Rheinheimera salexigens: one gene and its partner. The protein of the gene in region 1 binds, or shares a complex with, the protein of each later gene. Links are inferred from orthologs where the notes say so. Each region holds a gene or a part of one and is shown on either strand. Other genes may lie near its edges.

The links.
Region 2: the proteins of secA (region 1) and secY are in contact, whole or in part, in a crystal structure (PDB 3DIN), measured with the Thermotoga maritima proteins. The link is inferred for Rheinheimera salexigens from one-to-one orthologs. Residues at the interface, in WP_004082002.1 of Thermotoga maritima: Glu261, Ala262, Arg263, Lys300, Ala301, Arg302, Thr303, Ile304, Ile305, Leu323, Tyr324, Asp325, Pro326, Val329, Ser330, Tyr333, Ile336, Lys340, Phe345, Val349, Glu363, Phe364, Tyr374, Ser375, Gly376, Gly377, Glu393, Ile395, Thr482, Ser483; in WP_004081795.1 of Thermotoga maritima: Glu108, Gly109, Glu110, Glu111, Ala236, Glu237, Arg238, Arg239, Ile240, Thr241, Ile242, Gln243, Tyr244, Ala245, Arg246, Arg247, Val248, Thr249, Gly250, Arg251, Arg252, Val253, Tyr254, Gly256, Ala257, Ser258, Thr259, Tyr260, Leu261, Pro262.

Annotation. Positions count from the first base shown.
Region 1 is NZ_MKEK01000001.1:955,082-963,811, reverse strand. Bases 569-3,823 are described here. They hold secA (preprotein translocase subunit SecA), read right to left. Parts: upstream 3,496-3,823; coding sequence 769-3,495; downstream 569-768. Other genes in these bases: BI198_RS04475 (DciA family protein), read left to right, coding at 3,716-3,823; mutT (8-oxo-dGTP diphosphatase MutT), read right to left, coding at 569-785. Also shown: DNA gyrase inhibitor YacG, read left to right, coding at 1-217; more of mutT, read right to left, coding at 312-568; more of BI198_RS04475, read left to right, coding at 3,824-4,177; lpxC (UDP-3-O-acyl-N-acetylglucosamine deacetylase), read right to left, coding at 4,319-5,230; cell division protein FtsZ, read right to left, coding at 5,508-6,728; cell division protein FtsA, read right to left, coding at 6,759-7,994; BI198_RS04455 (cell division protein FtsQ/DivIB), read right to left, coding at 7,991-8,730. UniProt on the Escherichia coli protein: Required for protein export, interacts with the SecYEG preprotein conducting channel.
Region 2 is NZ_MKEK01000001.1:3,212-11,634, forward strand. What follows is about bases 637-3,584. They hold secY (preprotein translocase subunit SecY), read right to left. Parts: upstream 2,801-3,584; coding sequence 1,472-2,800; downstream 637-1,471. Other genes in these bases: rpsK (30S ribosomal protein S11), read right to left, coding at 637-833; rpsM (30S ribosomal protein S13), read right to left, coding at 849-1,205; rpmJ (50S ribosomal protein L36), read right to left, coding at 1,337-1,450; rplO (50S ribosomal protein L15), read right to left, coding at 2,816-3,250; rpmD (50S ribosomal protein L30), read right to left, coding at 3,254-3,436. Outside these bases: rpsD (30S ribosomal protein S4), read right to left, coding at 1-410; more of rpsK, read right to left, coding at 444-636; more of rpsE, read right to left, coding at 3,585-3,946; rplR (50S ribosomal protein L18), read right to left, coding at 3,956-4,306; rplF (50S ribosomal protein L6), read right to left, coding at 4,316-4,849; rpsH (30S ribosomal protein S8), read right to left, coding at 4,864-5,256; rpsN (30S ribosomal protein S14), read right to left, coding at 5,278-5,583; rplE (50S ribosomal protein L5), read right to left, coding at 5,595-6,134; rplX (50S ribosomal protein L24), read right to left, coding at 6,154-6,468; rplN (50S ribosomal protein L14), read right to left, coding at 6,478-6,846; rpsQ (30S ribosomal protein S17), read right to left, coding at 7,012-7,266; rpmC (50S ribosomal protein L29), read right to left, coding at 7,266-7,457; rplP (50S ribosomal protein L16), read right to left, coding at 7,457-7,870; rpsC (30S ribosomal protein S3), read right to left, coding at 7,883-8,423. UniProt on the Escherichia coli protein: The central subunit of the protein translocation channel SecYEG. Consists of two halves formed by TMs 1-5 and 6-10.

The DNA of each region.
Region 1 (8,730 bases):
TTGTCCGACTTGTGACACTGTTGTGGTTTGGTCGGCTGAATCTGAGTTTCGGCCATTTTGTTGTAAGCGTTGTAAATTAATTGATTTAGGTGATTGGGCCGCAGAGAATCATCGTATTCCCGATAAATCGCCAATAGATGCAGCCTTATCAGAGCAATATTTAGATGAATTAGAGCAAGAGTTTATCGCTCAGGATAATGACTTTTTTAAATCTTGATTTGATTAATCAGCAGAAACAGATTCTTACGGCTTCGATGCTTAATTTTTGCTTAAACTAGTAACAGACTTGTAGTACAAACAACCATAAAAGACTACATAAACTGCTGTTGCAGCTTTTCGACTATAGGTTGATTGGCATCGGGGAAGTTAAGTTGTGATAGCTGGGCGAAGCTGGCCCATTGTAGTGGTTGGCCTTCTAGGCCTTGGGCTTGACCAGTAAACTCAGTCACTAAGTAGATATCGAGTAATACATTGCGCTCTGGGTAGCTGAACGCTTGCTGCATAAAGGGTTCGGCGCTTACCACCTCTATGGCTAGTTCTTCTTTTAACTCGCGTGCTAGCGCGTTGTAGACGGTTTCACCGGCTTCTACCTTGCCACCAGGAAACTCCCACTTACCACCTTGATGTTGCTGCTTACTGCGCAAGCTTAGTAGCACTTGGTTATCACGAATTATGACACCTACAGCGACATGTAACTGTTTTGGCTTTAAAGCAACAGAGCCAGCGTTAGCTGACTCCGTTGTTATTGTTTTATTGTCAAACATCGGCTTAGACAAGTTTGCCATGGCATTGCTTGTACTTTTTGCCTGAGCCACATGGACAAGCATCGTTACGGCCAATTTTTTCGCCATCACGGATCACTGGTCCTTGCGCTACTTCGACAGGTGCTGTCTCAGGTACGTCAGCGCCTAACTGCTCAACTTCGTCATGTTGATAGCTATGCGGAACAGCGTCAGCCTTGCGGCGTTGCTCGTCTACCGCTTCAACGTCTTCTGCGGCTTTAACTTGCACTCGTGCTAGTACGCCAATAACGTCTATTTTTAAGTTTTCTAGCATATCTGAGAATAATTCAAACGCTTCGCGCTTATATTCTTGCTTAGGATTCTTTTGCGCATAACCACGTAAGTTAATGCCTTGGCGCAAGTGATCCATAGCTGCTAGATGTTCTTTCCAGTGGGTATCTAAGCTTTGCAACATTATGGCTTTTTCGAACTGACGCAATACATCTGGGCCAACCATTTGTTCTTTTTCTTGATACGATTTTTCTACTTCTTGCTGAATGCGCTCGCGTAGCTTTTCTTCAAACAGCTTTTTATCGTCGGCTAACCATTGTGTGATAGGTAATTCTAACGCGTAGTCAGCTTTTAAACGCTGCTCTAAGCCCGGAATATCCCACATTTCGTCTAACGACTCTGGCGGAATATATTGGCTAATTAAGTCTTCAACTACATCACCACGAATAACCGTAATGGTTTCGCTGATATCAGAAGCGTCTAATAACTCGTTACGTTGCTCGTACACAACTTTACGTTGATCGTTAGCCACGTCATCGAATTCTAATAATTGCTTACGAATATCGAAGTTACGCGCTTCTACTTTTCGTTGGGCATTTTCAATGGCACGACTGACCCATGGATGCTCAATAGCTTCGCCTTTTTCCATACCCAGACGGCGCATCATGGCTGACATCCGATCTGAAGCAAAGATACGCATTAACGAGTCTTCTAACGATAAATAAAACCGGCTTGAACCGTTATCACCTTGACGACCAGAACGACCGCGCAACTGATTATCAATACGACGTGATTCATGACGCTCAGTACCTATTATATGTAAACCACCCGACTCAACAACAGCATCGTGGCGTATTTTCCAGTCAGCTTTTACTTGGGCAATTTGCTCTTCGCTAGCGTCGGTTAAACCGGCTAGTTCAGCTTGTAAACTACCGCCTAAGACGATATCGGTACCACGACCTGCCATGTTAGTAGCGATTGTGACATTACCTGGCCGACCGGCATTGGCAATAATCTCAGCTTCGTTAGCATGGAATTTTGCGTTTAATACTTTGTGAGTGATTTTAGCTTTATTGAGTAACTCAGATAGATATTCTGAGCTTTCAATTGAAGCTGTACCCACTAATACCGGACGTTTAGCTTGTTGCTTTTTAATAATATCGGCAATAATGGCTTGGTATTTATCTTCAGCCGTTAAATAGACTAAATCGGCCATATCGTTTCGTACCATAGGCCGGTTTGTTGGCACCACGATAGTTTCTAGACCATATATTTGTTGAAATTCAAATGCTTCGGTGTCAGCTGTACCTGTCATACCGGATAGCTTTTCATACAAGCGGAAATAGTTTTGAAAGGTTATAGAAGCAAGGGTTTGGTTTTCGTTTTGAATATTAACGCCTTCTTTGGCTTCAACCGCTTGGTGTAAGCCTTCTGACCAACGACGCCCTTCCATAGTACGGCCGGTGTGTTCGTCAACAATAACAATTTCGCCGTCTTTAACCACGTAATCGACATCGCGTTTAAATAGTTGATGAGCACGTAATGCCGCATACACGTGATGTAATAAGGTAATATTAGCCGCTGAGAATAAAGTGTCCTGCTCGCCGATCATGCCCGCTTCGCGCAGCATATCTTCAACTTTAATTTGGCCTTCTTCGGTTAAGTAAACCTGACGCGCTTTTTCATCTAAAGTGAAATGGCCATCGCCGTGCTTACCCTCTTCGTCTTCTTGCTCTTGCTTAATGAGCTGTGGCACTAACAAATCAATTTTTTGATAGAGCTCAGAGCTATCTTCCGCTGGGCCCGAGATAATTAATGGTGTACGGGCTTCATCGATTAATATCGAGTCAACTTCATCGATAATAGCAAAAGCCTGATCGCGCTGAACGCGGTCGTCTGGCGAGAAGGCCATATTGTCACGCAGGTAATCGAAACCAAATTCGTTATTAGTACCGTAGGTAATATCGGCTGCATAAGCTTTTTGCTTATCAACGTGCGCCATACCCGGTACGTTGACACCAACGCTCATACCTAAAAAGGTAAACAGCGGCTCGTTTGTTGCAGCATCACGACGGGCTAAGTAATCGTTAACTGTAATAACGTGCACACTACCGCCGCCTAACGCATTAAGATACGCAGGTAGCGTAGCGGTTAAGGTTTTACCCTCACCGGTGCGCATTTCAGAAATTTTACCCTGATGCAGTACCATACCGCCAAGTAATTGAACGTCGAAGTGACGCATACCAAATACCCGAGTACTGGCTTCGCGCACGGTAGCAAAAGCTTCAATTAAGAGGTCGTCTAGCGTAGCACCGTCTTTTATTTTTTGTTTAAATTCGACAGTTTTATGCTGCAGCTGGTCATCGGTTAAGGCTTGATACTCCGGCTCTAGCGCATTGATTTGCTGTACTTGTTTTTGTAGTTTTTTTAAGAAGCGGTCGTTGCGGCTACCAACTAATTTGGTGAAAAGTTTTCCAAACATTATCCAGTTACCATATTAAGTTAAAACTGCAGTGCAGCCCTGGCTAGTTCATGCAAACCAGTATTTAAAGGTGAAAGTAATTTATGTGAAATTCTCACCATAATACGCTAGATATGGTGACAAATGCTAAAGCTTTCAATAGCCAATTTAGATTCTGCCAAAAAATACAGAAGCTGTTACACTACTTAGGCTATTAAATTATGTTGAGCGCGTTAAATTCATGGCACGTTATACTGAAAAACCAAAGGATATCAATAAGGTATTAGCCCATAGCTCGCTAGCAAACCAACAGCAGCAAGTTAAGCTAATGCAACAGCTGAATACGGTATTAGCGCAGGTATTACAACTAGAGCAACTTAGCTTTTGCCGAGTAACCAGCATTCGCGATGGCAGAGCTATTATCTTATGCAGCTCGCCCTCTTGGCTAACTCGGCTAAAAATGCAGCGCGATGCTATTCTAGACAATTTTCGCAAAAAAATCTTGCCTGATTTAGCCGGCATTGAAATTGAAGCTTCACCCACCGGCCAAACCCGCCAATTTAAGGTAGAAATTGCCCAACCTGTTGCGATGCAACATAATTTATCGGCGCAAGCGGCTGATGCCTTATTGTCGGTAGCAGCAGGTGCTGACGGTAAACTAAAGCAAGCGTTATTGAATTTAGCCAAGAATAGAGCTAAATGATTAAACTGCGGTGACAAGTGACGAGTTACAAGTGACTCAACAGCAGGTGACTAACGACTAAGAATCGAGTGCGGTATAAACAAAAAAGTCAGCTAATGCTTAGGCAATAACTGACTTTTTATGGATAGCTGGTAGCTTAGCTTATGCTAGCTGCGGCGCTAAATATGAAATAGGCATTTCTTCTTTGTGCTCGAAGGTCACAAATTCCCAGTTTTCTTGGTGCGCCAGCACTTCACATAACAATTGGTTATTTAAAGCATGGCCGGTTTTAAAGCTTCTAAACTCACCTAAAATACTGTGGCCTGCCATATATAAGTCGCCTACGGCGTCGAGAATTTTATGTTTAATAAATTCGTCGTCATAGCGTAAGCCGTCTTGATTTAACACCCGGTATTCATCTAACACTACCGCGTTATCAAAACTGCCACCTAGGGCTAAGTTATTAGCACGAAGGTATTCGACTTCATGTAAAAAACCAAAAGTACGCGCCCGGCTTATATCTTTAATAAAACCTGCTGCAGAGAAATCTAATTGCATATGCTGTACGGTTTCAGAAATAACCGGATGGTCAAAATCGATGGCGAAGTCAATTTTAAAACCATTATAAGGCTTAAACTCAGCCCATTTTTCACCGTCTTCTACTCGTACTGTTTTTTTAATCCGAATAAATTTTTTGGCTAAACGCTGCTCAGATACACCGGCTTCAAGTAATAGATAAACAAATGGATTAGCACTGCCGTCCATAATAGGAATTTCTTCCGAATCGACTTCAATTACTAAGTTATCTATACCTAAACCTGCCACTGCCGCCATTAAATGCTCAGTAGTTGATAAACGCACACCGTCTTGGTTGATCAAACAGGTACACATCACGGTATCGCCTACCAGTTCTGGCGACACTTTAAAGTCAACTATCGGATCCAGATCGACACGACGAAACACAATGCCTGTGTTATCGGGCGCAGGTCGGAGAGTAAGCGTAACCTTTTCGCCTTTGTGTAATCCGACTCCAATGGAGCTGACACTTTTATTGATGGTACGTTGTTTTGTCATAATTTAGTCCTGCTTAAAATTTAAAGCACCCTTAACCAAAACGGCGGCGAAGCATAGCACAAATAGGCTACCCTATCAAACGCTGACTGAACAACTGCTTAATAGCTGTGCAGCATTAAACGGCAACAGTTTTATAGCAATAACAGCCTATGCAGCAATTAAGCTACAATTTTAACCCAGCCAAGCACTCAGCAATTAACGCTGTGCACTTAAACTCAGCACTCAAAACTCAGCACTCAAAACTCAAAACTCAACACTCATTACTCAGCACTAATACTTAGTCTGCTTGCTTGCGCAAAAATGCTGGAATATCAAAAATATCAATATTCGCTTTGCTTTCTGCTTGTGCTTTAGTAGCAGGTTGCTGCTGACTATTAGCATGGCTATGAGCATGAGTATTTGCATGTGTTTGCGCTTGTGGCTGCTCAACACGTACTGTTTGTGTTTCTGATTGCAGCGCATTGCCACCTGCAGTACCGTACACCGGACGTGTAGTTTCTTGCTGACGGTTGCTTTGCACTAAGCTGATATCAGGACGACGCTCTGCACCAATACCTGTTGCGACAACTGTGACACGTAATTCGTCTTGCATCTCGATATCAATTACCGCACCTACAACGACAGTAGCGTTTTCAGAAGCAAAGGCTTTAACCGCATTACCAACGATTTCAAACTCTTCGATACTAATATCTAAGCCAGCTGTAATGTTGACTAAAATACCCTTAGCACCTGATAAGTCGATATCTTCTAATAACGGGCTTGAAATTGCTTGTTCTGCTGCTTCTTCTGCACGATCTGGACCTGACGCACGGCCACTACCCATCATAGCAGTACCCATTTCAGCCATTACCGTACGCACATCGGCAAAGTCGACGTTAATTAAACCCGGACGGGTAATTAATTCAGCAATACCTTGCACAGCACCCAACAATACGTTGTTAGCGGCTTTAAATGCATCTAGTAAACTAGTGCCTTTACCTAATACTTTTAATAGCTTGTCGTTAGGAATAGTGATTAACGAGTCAACATGCTTGCTTAGCTCTAAAATACCTTCATCGGCATAAGCTGTACGCTTTTTACCTTCAAAAGGAAACGGCTTAGTCACAACAGCAACGGTTAAAATGCCTAACTCACGGGCAATTTCAGCAACCACTGGCGCTGCACCGGTACCTGTACCACCACCCATACCAGCGGCGATAAAGATCATATCGGCACCTTGGATAGTTTTTTTGATATTTTCGCGGTCTTCTTCTGCTGAACGACGACCAATTTCTGGGTTAGCACCGGCACCTAAGCCTTTAGTTACCGTGGCACCTAGTTGTAAGGTAATATTGGCTGACGAATTACGTAATGCTTGCGCATCCGTATTAGCCGCAATAAATTCTACCCCTTCAATATTGCTGGCAACCATATACTCAACTGCGTTACCGCCGCCGCCACCAACACCTATTACTTTAATTACAGCTTCTTGGCTGTGGTTTTCCATTAATTCAAACATAGCTCTCTCTCCGTTTTTTACGCTTGTATCTTAAAACTCGCCTTTAAACCAGCTGCTGATCCGTTTAACGAAACTGCTCACTGAACTGCGAACATCGGCAGATTTTTTCTGCTCTGTGCGCGCATCTTTACCGTATAACAACAACCCGACTACACTGGCGTAGGCCGGATCTTGTACATACTCTTTTAAACCGCTGATATGCATAGGCTGACCTACGCGTACCGGCATTTGAAATATATCTTCGGCAAACTCTACTGCACCTTCCATTTTGGCGGTGCCACCGGTTAGCACAATTCCTGCAGCCACTTGCTCTTCAAAGCCAGAGCTGCGAATTTCTTCTTGTACCAGTTCAAATAATTCTTGATAACGTGGCTCAACTACTTCAGCCAAGGTATGACGTGACATAGAACGTGCTGGACGACCACCAACACTAGGAACTTCTATGCTTTCTTCTTTACCTACCATGCTACGCAGCGCGCAAGCATACTGGACTTTAATATCTTCTGCATGACTAATTGGTGTGCGGAATATTTTAGCGATATCGCTAGTGACTTGGTTACCCGCTACCGGGATCACTGCGGTATGGCGTAAAGCGCCATTAGTGAAGATAGCAATGTCGATTGTACCGCCGCCAACATCCACTACGCAGACACCGAGTTCTTTTTCGTCATCGGTTAATACCGCATAGCTAGAGGCTAAAGCGGTAAAAATAAGCTGATCAACCTGCAAGCCACAACGCTCTACACATTTTTCAATGTTCTTGGCCATATCATTAGCACAAGTGACAATATGGGCTTTAGCTTCCATACGTACACCTGACATACCAATTGGGCTTTTAATGCCTTCTTGCATGTCTACCGAATACTCTTGAGGTAATACATGCAACATGCGCCGTTCAGCTGAAATAGGAACTGACTTAGCAGCATGAATAACATTTAATACGTCTTCTGCTGTGACCTCAGTGTCGTTAATCGGCACCATGCCACTTTCGTTTTGACAACGAATATGTTTGCCAGAAATACCTAAATAGACTGAAGATACATGGCAATCTGCCATTAGCTCGGCTTCATTAATCGCCCGTTGTACGGCTTGTACTACTAAGTTCAGATCATTAACGCCGCCTTTATCCATGCCGCGCGATACATGAGTACCCACACCAACAATACTTAAGCGATTGTCAGCCGTGATCTCACCTACCACCGCTTTAATTTGGGCAGTGCCTATATCTAAACCTACGATCAAATCTCGTTCTAACGACTTTGTCATGCTTTTCTCTTCGTATCATTATCGCTGTAACGCACAGCTATACCGGTGTCGTAGCGTAAATCCACTTCGCTAACTGGTTCATTTTTATGTTTAGTTATCACCGGATACAATTCAACAAAACGTTGTACCCGTTTTAATATATCGTCACGACCTAACTTTAACGCTACGCCATTGCTTAAGGTTAATTGCCATGAAAAACGCTCAGTTAAGGCCAGGGTTAATGGCGTAAACTGATGCAAGGCTAATAAACCCTGAATATGCTGGAACATGTCCAAGGCATCCTGCTCGCTGCCTTCTGGGCCAGTTAACAAGGGCAAGTCGGTTTTCAGCTGCTGCAACGGTGCGCTAAACAAAGCACCGTGTTTATTTATTAATTGTTGCTGATTCCAACGTGCCACCGGTTGTTGTTCTGTTACTACTACCACTAGGGCATCAGGCCATTGTTTGCGCACGGCGACCTGAAATACCCAAGGCTGCTGTAACAGGAACTGCTGCACTTGGTCCACATCCACCCGAAAAAAGTTACCTACATACTGCTGTTGCAACACGTGATGCAATTCTGCAGCATCAATATGCTGAAAATCGCCATACAGTTTAACTTGCTGCACTGGTGCATTTTGTTGGCCTTGCAGCCAAGTATTTAACGCCACCCCTGCCCAAATTAAACCGGCAACCGAACACAAGAAAAACACCAAGCCAGCATAGAATGCGCCTGTTTGTTTAAATTGCATGTTCG
Region 2 (8,423 bases), 960 kb from region 1 along the record:
ACAGTATGTGATGGAACGTTCACAACGCGACCATTTAACATGATCGATTTGTGACTTACTAACTGACGTGCTTCTGCACGCGTGCTAGCTAAACCCATACGGTATACAACGTTATCGAGACGAGACTCTAATAACGCTAACAAGTTTTCACCTGTATTACCTTTCAAACGAGCAGCTTCCTTATAGTAATTACGGAACTGCTTCTCTAATACGCCGTACATACGACGTACTTTTTGTTTCTCGCGTAATTGTAAACCATAGTCTGACAAACGAGCGCGACGAGCGCCATGTTGGCCAGGTGCTGTGGTTAAATTACACTTGGAATCAATTGCTCTTACGCCGCTTTTCAGGAACAGGTCTGTACCTTCGCGACGACTAAGTTTGAGCTTCGGACCCAAATATCTTGCCATCTTCTTTCTCCAATAATCCGTGAAGCGCTGTAATTACACGCGACGTTTTTTAGGTGGACGACATCCGTTATGAGGGATAGGCGTCACGTCGGTGATATTTGTGATTTTGTAACCAGCGCCATTTAGCGCACGAATCGCTGATTCGCGGCCTGGACCTGGACCATTCACAAACACTTCAAGGTTCTTTACACCATATTCTAACGCGGCAGTACCTGCGCGTTCTGCAGCAACCTGAGCGGCGAATGGAGTAGATTTACGTGAACCACGGAAACCTGAACCACCAGCTGTTGCCCAGCATAATGCATTACCTTGACGATCAGTAATCGTCACGATGGTGTTGTTAAAAGAAGCATGGATATGAGCCATACCGTCAGAAATTTGTTTTTTTACCTTTTTACGGGTACGAACTGGTGCTTTAGCCATGTGTTATACTCCGTCCTATTTCCTAATCGCTTTACGTGGACCTTTCCGGGTACGCGCATTCGTTTTAGTGCGCTGACCACGAACTGGTAAACTGCGACGGTGACGTAAGCCACGGTAACAACCTAAGTCCATCAAGCGTTTAATATTTAACGTAGTTTCACGGCGCAAGTCACCTTCGACGGTGTACTTAGCAACTTCGTCACGAAGCGTATCTAACTGTGCGTCTGTTAACGCCGCAATTTTCATACTTTCTTCGATACCCACTGCAGCTAAAATAGCTTTTGAGCGAGTCTTGCCGATACCATAAACATATGTCAAAGAGATGACAGCATGCTTATTATCGGGGATGTTAATGCCAGCGATACGGGCCACTAACGTTCTCCTATAATGAAATTAAAAGGTGCCAATTTGAAAAGCCCGTAAGGATACTCAAATTGCGCTTATATTGCAAACAATAACCGGGCTAAACTTTTCAGTTCAGCCCGTTTTATTATTTTCTGCTATTAGCCTTGGCGCTGTTTGTGCTTCGGCTCACTGCAAATTACGCGAACTACGCTATTGCGTTTGATCACTTTGCAGTTACGGCAGATCTTCTTAACGGAAGCTCTTACTTTCATAACTTAAACTCCGAAAGTATCTTAACGGCCATAGCCTTTAAGATTTGCCTTTTTAAGGACAGAATCATACTGATGAGACATCAGATGGGTCTGAACCTGTGCCATAAAATCCATAATAACAACAACGATAATCAATAATGATGTCCCGCCAAAGTAGAACTGAACGTCCCATGCTACCATCATGAACTCAGGTACTAAACAGATAAAGGTTATATACAGGGCACCCGCTAAGGTTAACCGTGTCATCACTTTATCAATATATTTTGATGTCTGTTCACCCGGACGAATACCTGGAATGAAAGCGCCAGATTTTTTTAAGTTATCTGCAGTATCACGCGGATTAAATACCAACGCAGTATAGAAGAAACAAAAGAAAATAATAGCTGCTGAGTATAACATCATATACAACGGTTGTCCCGGAGATAATGTTAGTGCTAATTCCTGTAAGAAATTAGCCAGCATGCCTTCACCTGAACCAAACCAGCTGGCAATTGTGCCTGGGAACAGAATAATGCTGGATGCAAAGATCGGTGGTATTACACCAGCCATATTGACCTTTAACGGTAAATGGCTACTTTGCGCTGCAAATACCTGACGGCCTTGCTGACGCTTAGCATAATTAACCACAATACGACGCTGGCCGCGTTCAAAGAACACCACAAACCAAGTTATCGCAATTACAATCACACCGATTGCTACCAACAATAAGAAGTGCAAATCGCCTTGACGTGCCTGCTCTATCGTCTGGCCAATGGCCGACGGGAAGCCCGCAACAATACCGGTAAATATTAGCAACGAGATACCATTACCAATGCCGCGCTCTGTAATTTGCTCACCTAACCACATTAAGAACATGGTACCGGTAACTAAACTAATTACCGCGGTGAAGTAAAATGCAAAACCTGGGCTAATAACTAACCCTGGCATCATGTTTGGTAAGCCAGTAGCAATACCAACAGCCTGTAAGGTAGCAAGTCCTAACGTACCGTAACGTGTCATCTGGTTAATTTTGCGCTTTCCAGCCTCACCTTCTTTTTTCAGCTCTGCTAACGCGGGATGAACCACAGATAACAGTTGCACAATAATTGAAGCTGAGATGTAGGGCATAATACCCAACGCAAACACCGACGCACGTTCAAGTGCACCACCGCTGAACATGTTAAACATTTCAACGATGGTACCTTTTTGCTGCTCGAATAACTGGGCCAGCACGGCGGCGTCAATTCCAGGAATTGGCACAAAGGAGCCTAGTCGAAATACGACTATGGCTATAAGTACAAATAACAGACGAGCTTTTAATTCACTAAAGCTGCCTTTTGCACTTTTTGAGTCCGAACCTGGTTTTGCCATCGCGTACTATCCTTATTATTCTTCGACTTTACCGCCAGCGGCTTCGATCGCTGCACGCGCGCCTTTAGTAGCGCCTAAACCTTTAACGGTTACTGGACGAGAAATCTCACCAGACAGGACTACTTTAGCAAACTTAACATTGCGAGAAATAATGTTAGCTTCCATTAGACTAGCTAAGTCAGCAACATCACCTTTCACATATGCAAGTTCGTGCAAACGAACTTCTGCAGAAACCAATGATTTCTGAGAAGTGAAACCGAACTTAGGTAAGCGTTGTTTCAATGGCATTTGACCGCCTTCGAAACCTGGACGCACTTTACCACCTGAACGTGATTTCAAACCTTTGTGACCACGACCAGCTGTTTTGCCTAAGCCAGAACCGATACCACGGCCTACACGGCGTTTATCTTTTTTTGATCCAGGTGCTGGAGCAATAGTATTTAAAAGCATCTGTTACTCCTCCACTTTAACCATGTAAAACACAGCATTTACCATACCGCGAATTGAAGGGGTATCTTCAACTTCAACAGTATGACCGATGCGGCGTAATCCTAACCCTTTGATTGAAGCCTTGTGCTTCGGTAAACGACCGATGCTAGACTTCAGTTGGGTTACTTTAATTGTTTTCTTAGCCATGGCAGATTACCCCAGAATATCATCAACGCGTAGACCGCGTTTAGCTGCTATTTGTGAAGGCGACTTAACAGACGCCAACGCATTGATAGTAGCGCGAACTACGTTGATTGGGTTAGTTGAGCCGTAACACTTAGAAAGAATGTGATGTACACCAGCAACTTCTAGTACGGCGCGCATTGCACCACCGGCGATTAAGCCTGTACCTTCAGCAGCAGGCTGCATGTATACATTCGAGCCTGAATGCACACCCTTAACTGGGTGGTGCAAAGTGCTACCATTTAACTCAACTTGGGTCATGTTGCGACGTGCTTTTTCCATTGCTTTTTGAATAGCAGCTGGAACTTCACGTGCTTTACCATAACCAAAACCAACGCGACCATTACCGTCACCAACCACTGTTAAAGCAGTAAACGAGAATATACGTCCACCTTTTACTACTTTAGACACGCGGTTTACTGCAACAAGCTTTTCTTGTAAATCAGATTGTTGTTTAGCTTCTTCGTTAGCCATTAGCTACTCCTAGAACTGAAGACCGGCTTCACGCGCCGCGTCAGCTAAAGCTTGTACACGACCATGATACTGAAAACCACTGCGGTCAAAAGCACAAGCAGTTACGCCTTTCGCCACCGCACGTTCAGCAACCGCTTTACCTACAGCTTTTGCAGCATCTACGTTACCAGAGTACTTAATTGACTCTTGGATTGACGCTTCAACAGTAGAAGCAGAGGCAATCACTTCAGCATTTGGTGCGATAAGCTGAGCATAGATGTGACGTGGTGTACGGTGTACAACCAAGCGATTCGCACCTTGTTCGATAATATTTCTGCGAGTGCGTTTGGCACGACGCAGACGAGCAAGTTTCTTATCCATCGTCCTACCTTACTTTTTCTTCGCTTCTTTACGACGCACGTTTTCATTTGCATAGCGCACACCTTTGCCTTTATATGGCTCTGGTTTGCGGTATGCCCGGATGTTAGCGGCAACCTGACCTACTAACTGCTTGTCTGCACCCTTAACCATGACTTCTGTCTGGCTAGGTGTGTCGATAGTGATACCCTCAGGGATCGCGAACACAACTGGGTGAGAAAAACCAAGGCTCAGATTTAATACTTTGCCTTCTGCTTTTGCACGGTAACCAACACCGACTAACTCAAGTTTCTGAGAGAAACCTTCATTAACGCCTGTAATCAGGTTGTTGATTAATGAACGGGCAGTACCCGCTTGCGCATTAGCGTCTACGAAACCTTCGCGAGGCATAGTGCGTAACACACTATCTTCTACGACAATTTCAACCGCAGGGTTAACAGTTAATGTTAACTCGCCGTTTTTGCCCTTAACAGACACTACCTGACCGTTTTGCGTAAATGTTACGCCGGTTGGAATAGTGACTGGGGCCTTAGCAATACGAGACATAGATTATACCTCCGTTACGCTACGTAGCCGATAATTTCGCCACCGATTCCAACCTTGCGCGCGGCACGGTCAGTCATTAGTCCTTTAGAAGTAGACACAATGGCTACCCCTAAACCGCCCATTACTTTTGGTAATTCGCCACGTCTCTTATAGATACGTAGGCTTGGACGACTAACACGATCGATAGTTTCAATTACAGATTTGCCTTGGAAATACTTTAACGTCACTTCCAATTCTGGTTTAACTTCACCAGATACAGCGAAATCGGCGATGTAACCTTCGTCTTTTAATACTTTCGCAATAGACACCTTCAACTTAGAAGATGGCATCTTAACCGCAACTTTATTGGCTGATTGGCCGTTGCGGATGCGAGTAAACATATCTGCTACTGGATCTTGCATACTCATAGCTCGTTACTCCCGTGATTCTTACCAGCTAGCCTTACGAAGGCCAGGAATTTCACCGCGCATCGCCGCTTCACGGATCTTGATCCGGCTCATGCCGAATTTACGAAGATACCCGTGTGGACGACCTGTAACACGACAACGATTACGTTGACGTGCAGGGCTTGAATCACGCGGCAGCGTTTGTAACTTAAGAACAGCTGACCAACGGTCTTCATCAGAAGTCGCTGGATTAGCAATTGCATCTTTAAGTTCAAAACGCTTTGCAGCGAACTTGGCTACCAGTTGTGCACGCTTTGCTTCACGTGCTTTCATTGATTGTTTTGCCATGACCCTACACCTTATTTCTTGAATGGGAAGTTAAATGCAGCAAGTAAAGCATGTCCTTCGTCATCGTTACGCGCTGTAGTTGTAATAGTGATATCTAAACCACGTACTGCATCTACTTTGTCATAGTCGACTTCTGGGAAAATGATTTGCTCACGCACACCCATACTGTAGTTACCACGGCCATCAAATGACTTTGGATTTACACCACGGAAGTCGCGAATACGTGGAATTGCAATAGAGACTAAACGCTCTAAGAATTCCCACATACGATCGCCACGCAGGGTCACTTTTGCGCCAATAGGGTAGCCTTCACGGATTTTAAAACCAGCTACTGATTTACGTGCCTTGGTCACTAATGGCTTTTGGCCAGAGATAGCTGTTAAATCAGCTACCGCGTGTTCAAGGATTTTTTTATCAGCAACTGCTTCACCCACACCCATGTTGAGTGTGATTTTTACAATCCGAGGGACTTGCATGACGCTCGTGTAGCCAAACTGTTTAAACAGTTCTGGGACTACGGTGTCTTTATAAATTTCATGCAGTTTCGCCATCGTATTACTCCAATAGCAATTAAATTACTTCGTTATTCGACTTAAAGAAACGGACTTTTTTGCCGTCTTCAAGGCGGAAACCTACACGATCAGATTTACTCGTTTTAGAGTTAAAGATCGCTACGTTTGAAACATGAATCGAGGCTTCTTTCTCAACGATACCACCTGGTTGATTCAGAGCCGGTACAGGCTTCTGATGTTTTTTAACCAAGTTAACGCCGGAAACATAAACACGACCTTCAGCTACTAATACTTTAGTAACCTTACCGCGCTTACCCTTGTCCTTACCAGTAAGAACAACAACCTCATCATCACGACGGATTTTACTAGCCATGGTGACTCCTTACAGTACTTCTGGTGCCAAAGACACGATCTTCATAAACTTGTCGCCACGAAGTTCGCGAGTTACTGGCCCGAAAATACGTGTGCCGATCGGTTCCAGCTTGCTGTTTAACAACACTGCTGCATTGCGATCAAAACGGATTAAAGAACCGTCTTGACGGCGTACGCCTTTGCGTGTACGCACCACCACTGCATTCAGTACATCACCTTTTTTAACCTTACCGCGCGGAATTGCTTCCTTTACAGTAATTTTGATGACGTCACCAATTGCAGCATAACGGCGATGTGAACCACCTAAGACCTTAATACACATTACGCTGCGCGCGCCGCTGTTGTCTGCGACTTCCAGCATAGATTGCATCTGGATCATCTTAGTGCTCCGCTATTATACTAAATAACTCTTTCGAGCTACGCTTTTTGTTAAAAACCACCCTCCTTACAAAGAGGGCGCGTGATTATAACAGCACTCTTAGCAAAAAGGTAGCGTAAAATAAAAAACGGCTCCGCGTGGAGCCGTTTTTAGTATCTTAATTACTTAAGATGCTGATACGACTACTTCAACCAATGTCCAAGACTTAGTCTTAGAAAGCGGACGGCATTCACGGATTGTGACTTGGTCCCCTTCTTTACATAGATTAGTTTCGTCATGTACGTGCAGCTTGGTAGTACGTTTCATGAATTTACCATAAATTGGGTGCTTCACTGAACGTTCAATCGCAACAACAATAGACTTGTCCATTTTGTCGCTGATTACTTTACCTTGCAGTATACGAATATTTTTTTCTGTCATTACGCACCTGCCTTCTGGGTTAAGATAGTCTTAACGCGCGCGATACTACGACGTACCTGCCTAATTAAATGCGTTTGAGCTTGCTGACCAGTAGCTAATTGCATGCGCAGGTTGAACTGCTCACGTAATAAACCTAATAGTTCAGCGTTTAACTCTTCAACACTTTTATTTTTTAATTCGCTGGCTTTCATCACATTACCGTCCGCGTTACAAAGGTTGTCTTAAATGGTAGCTTCGCCGCTGCTAATGTAAATGCATGACGTGCTAACTCTTCAGACACACCGTCCATTTCATACAGGACTTTGCCAGGTTTAATCTGACATACCCAGTGATCAACAGCACCTTTACCACTACCCATACGTACTTCTAACGGCTTAGAAGTGATTGGCTTGTCTGGGAATACTCGGATCCAGATTTTACCAACACGCTTCACAGCACGTGTCATAGCACGTCGTGCAGATTCAATTTGACGTGAAGTCATTTGTCCACGTTCTACAGATTTCAGTGCATAAGTACCGAAAGATACTTTATCGCCAACCAAGGACAAGCCACGGTTACGACCTTTGTGCACTTTACGAAATTTTGTACGTTTTGGTTGCAACATCGCTCAATACCCCTACTTAGCCTTACGTGCCGGTTTTCTCGGCGCTTTAGGTTGGTTGTTATTGTTGGTGTTGTTAGCGTTGGCATTCAATGGTAGAGCTCCTAAGATCTCACCTTTAAATATCCAAACTTTAACACCAATGATACCGTAAGTAGTTAATGCTTCAGATGTATTGTAGTCGATGTCAGCACGTAAAGTGTGCAGTGGCACTCGGCCTTCGCGGTACCATTCAGTACGTGCGATTTCTGCGCCACCTAAACGGCCGCTAACTTCTACTTTAATACCCTTAGCACCAATACGCATGGCGTTTTGCACGGCGCGCTTCATAGCACGACGAAACATTACGCGACGCTCTAATTGGCTACAGATTGAATCTGCAACTAACTTGGCATCAAGCTCAGGTTTACGTATTTCAGAGATGTTGATCTGTGCAGGTACACCGGCAATTGCCGCTACTTGCTTACGGATTTTCTCAACATCTTCACCTTTTTTACCGATAATCACGCCTGGACGAGCCGTGTGAATAGTCACACGAATGCTCTTAGCTGGGCGC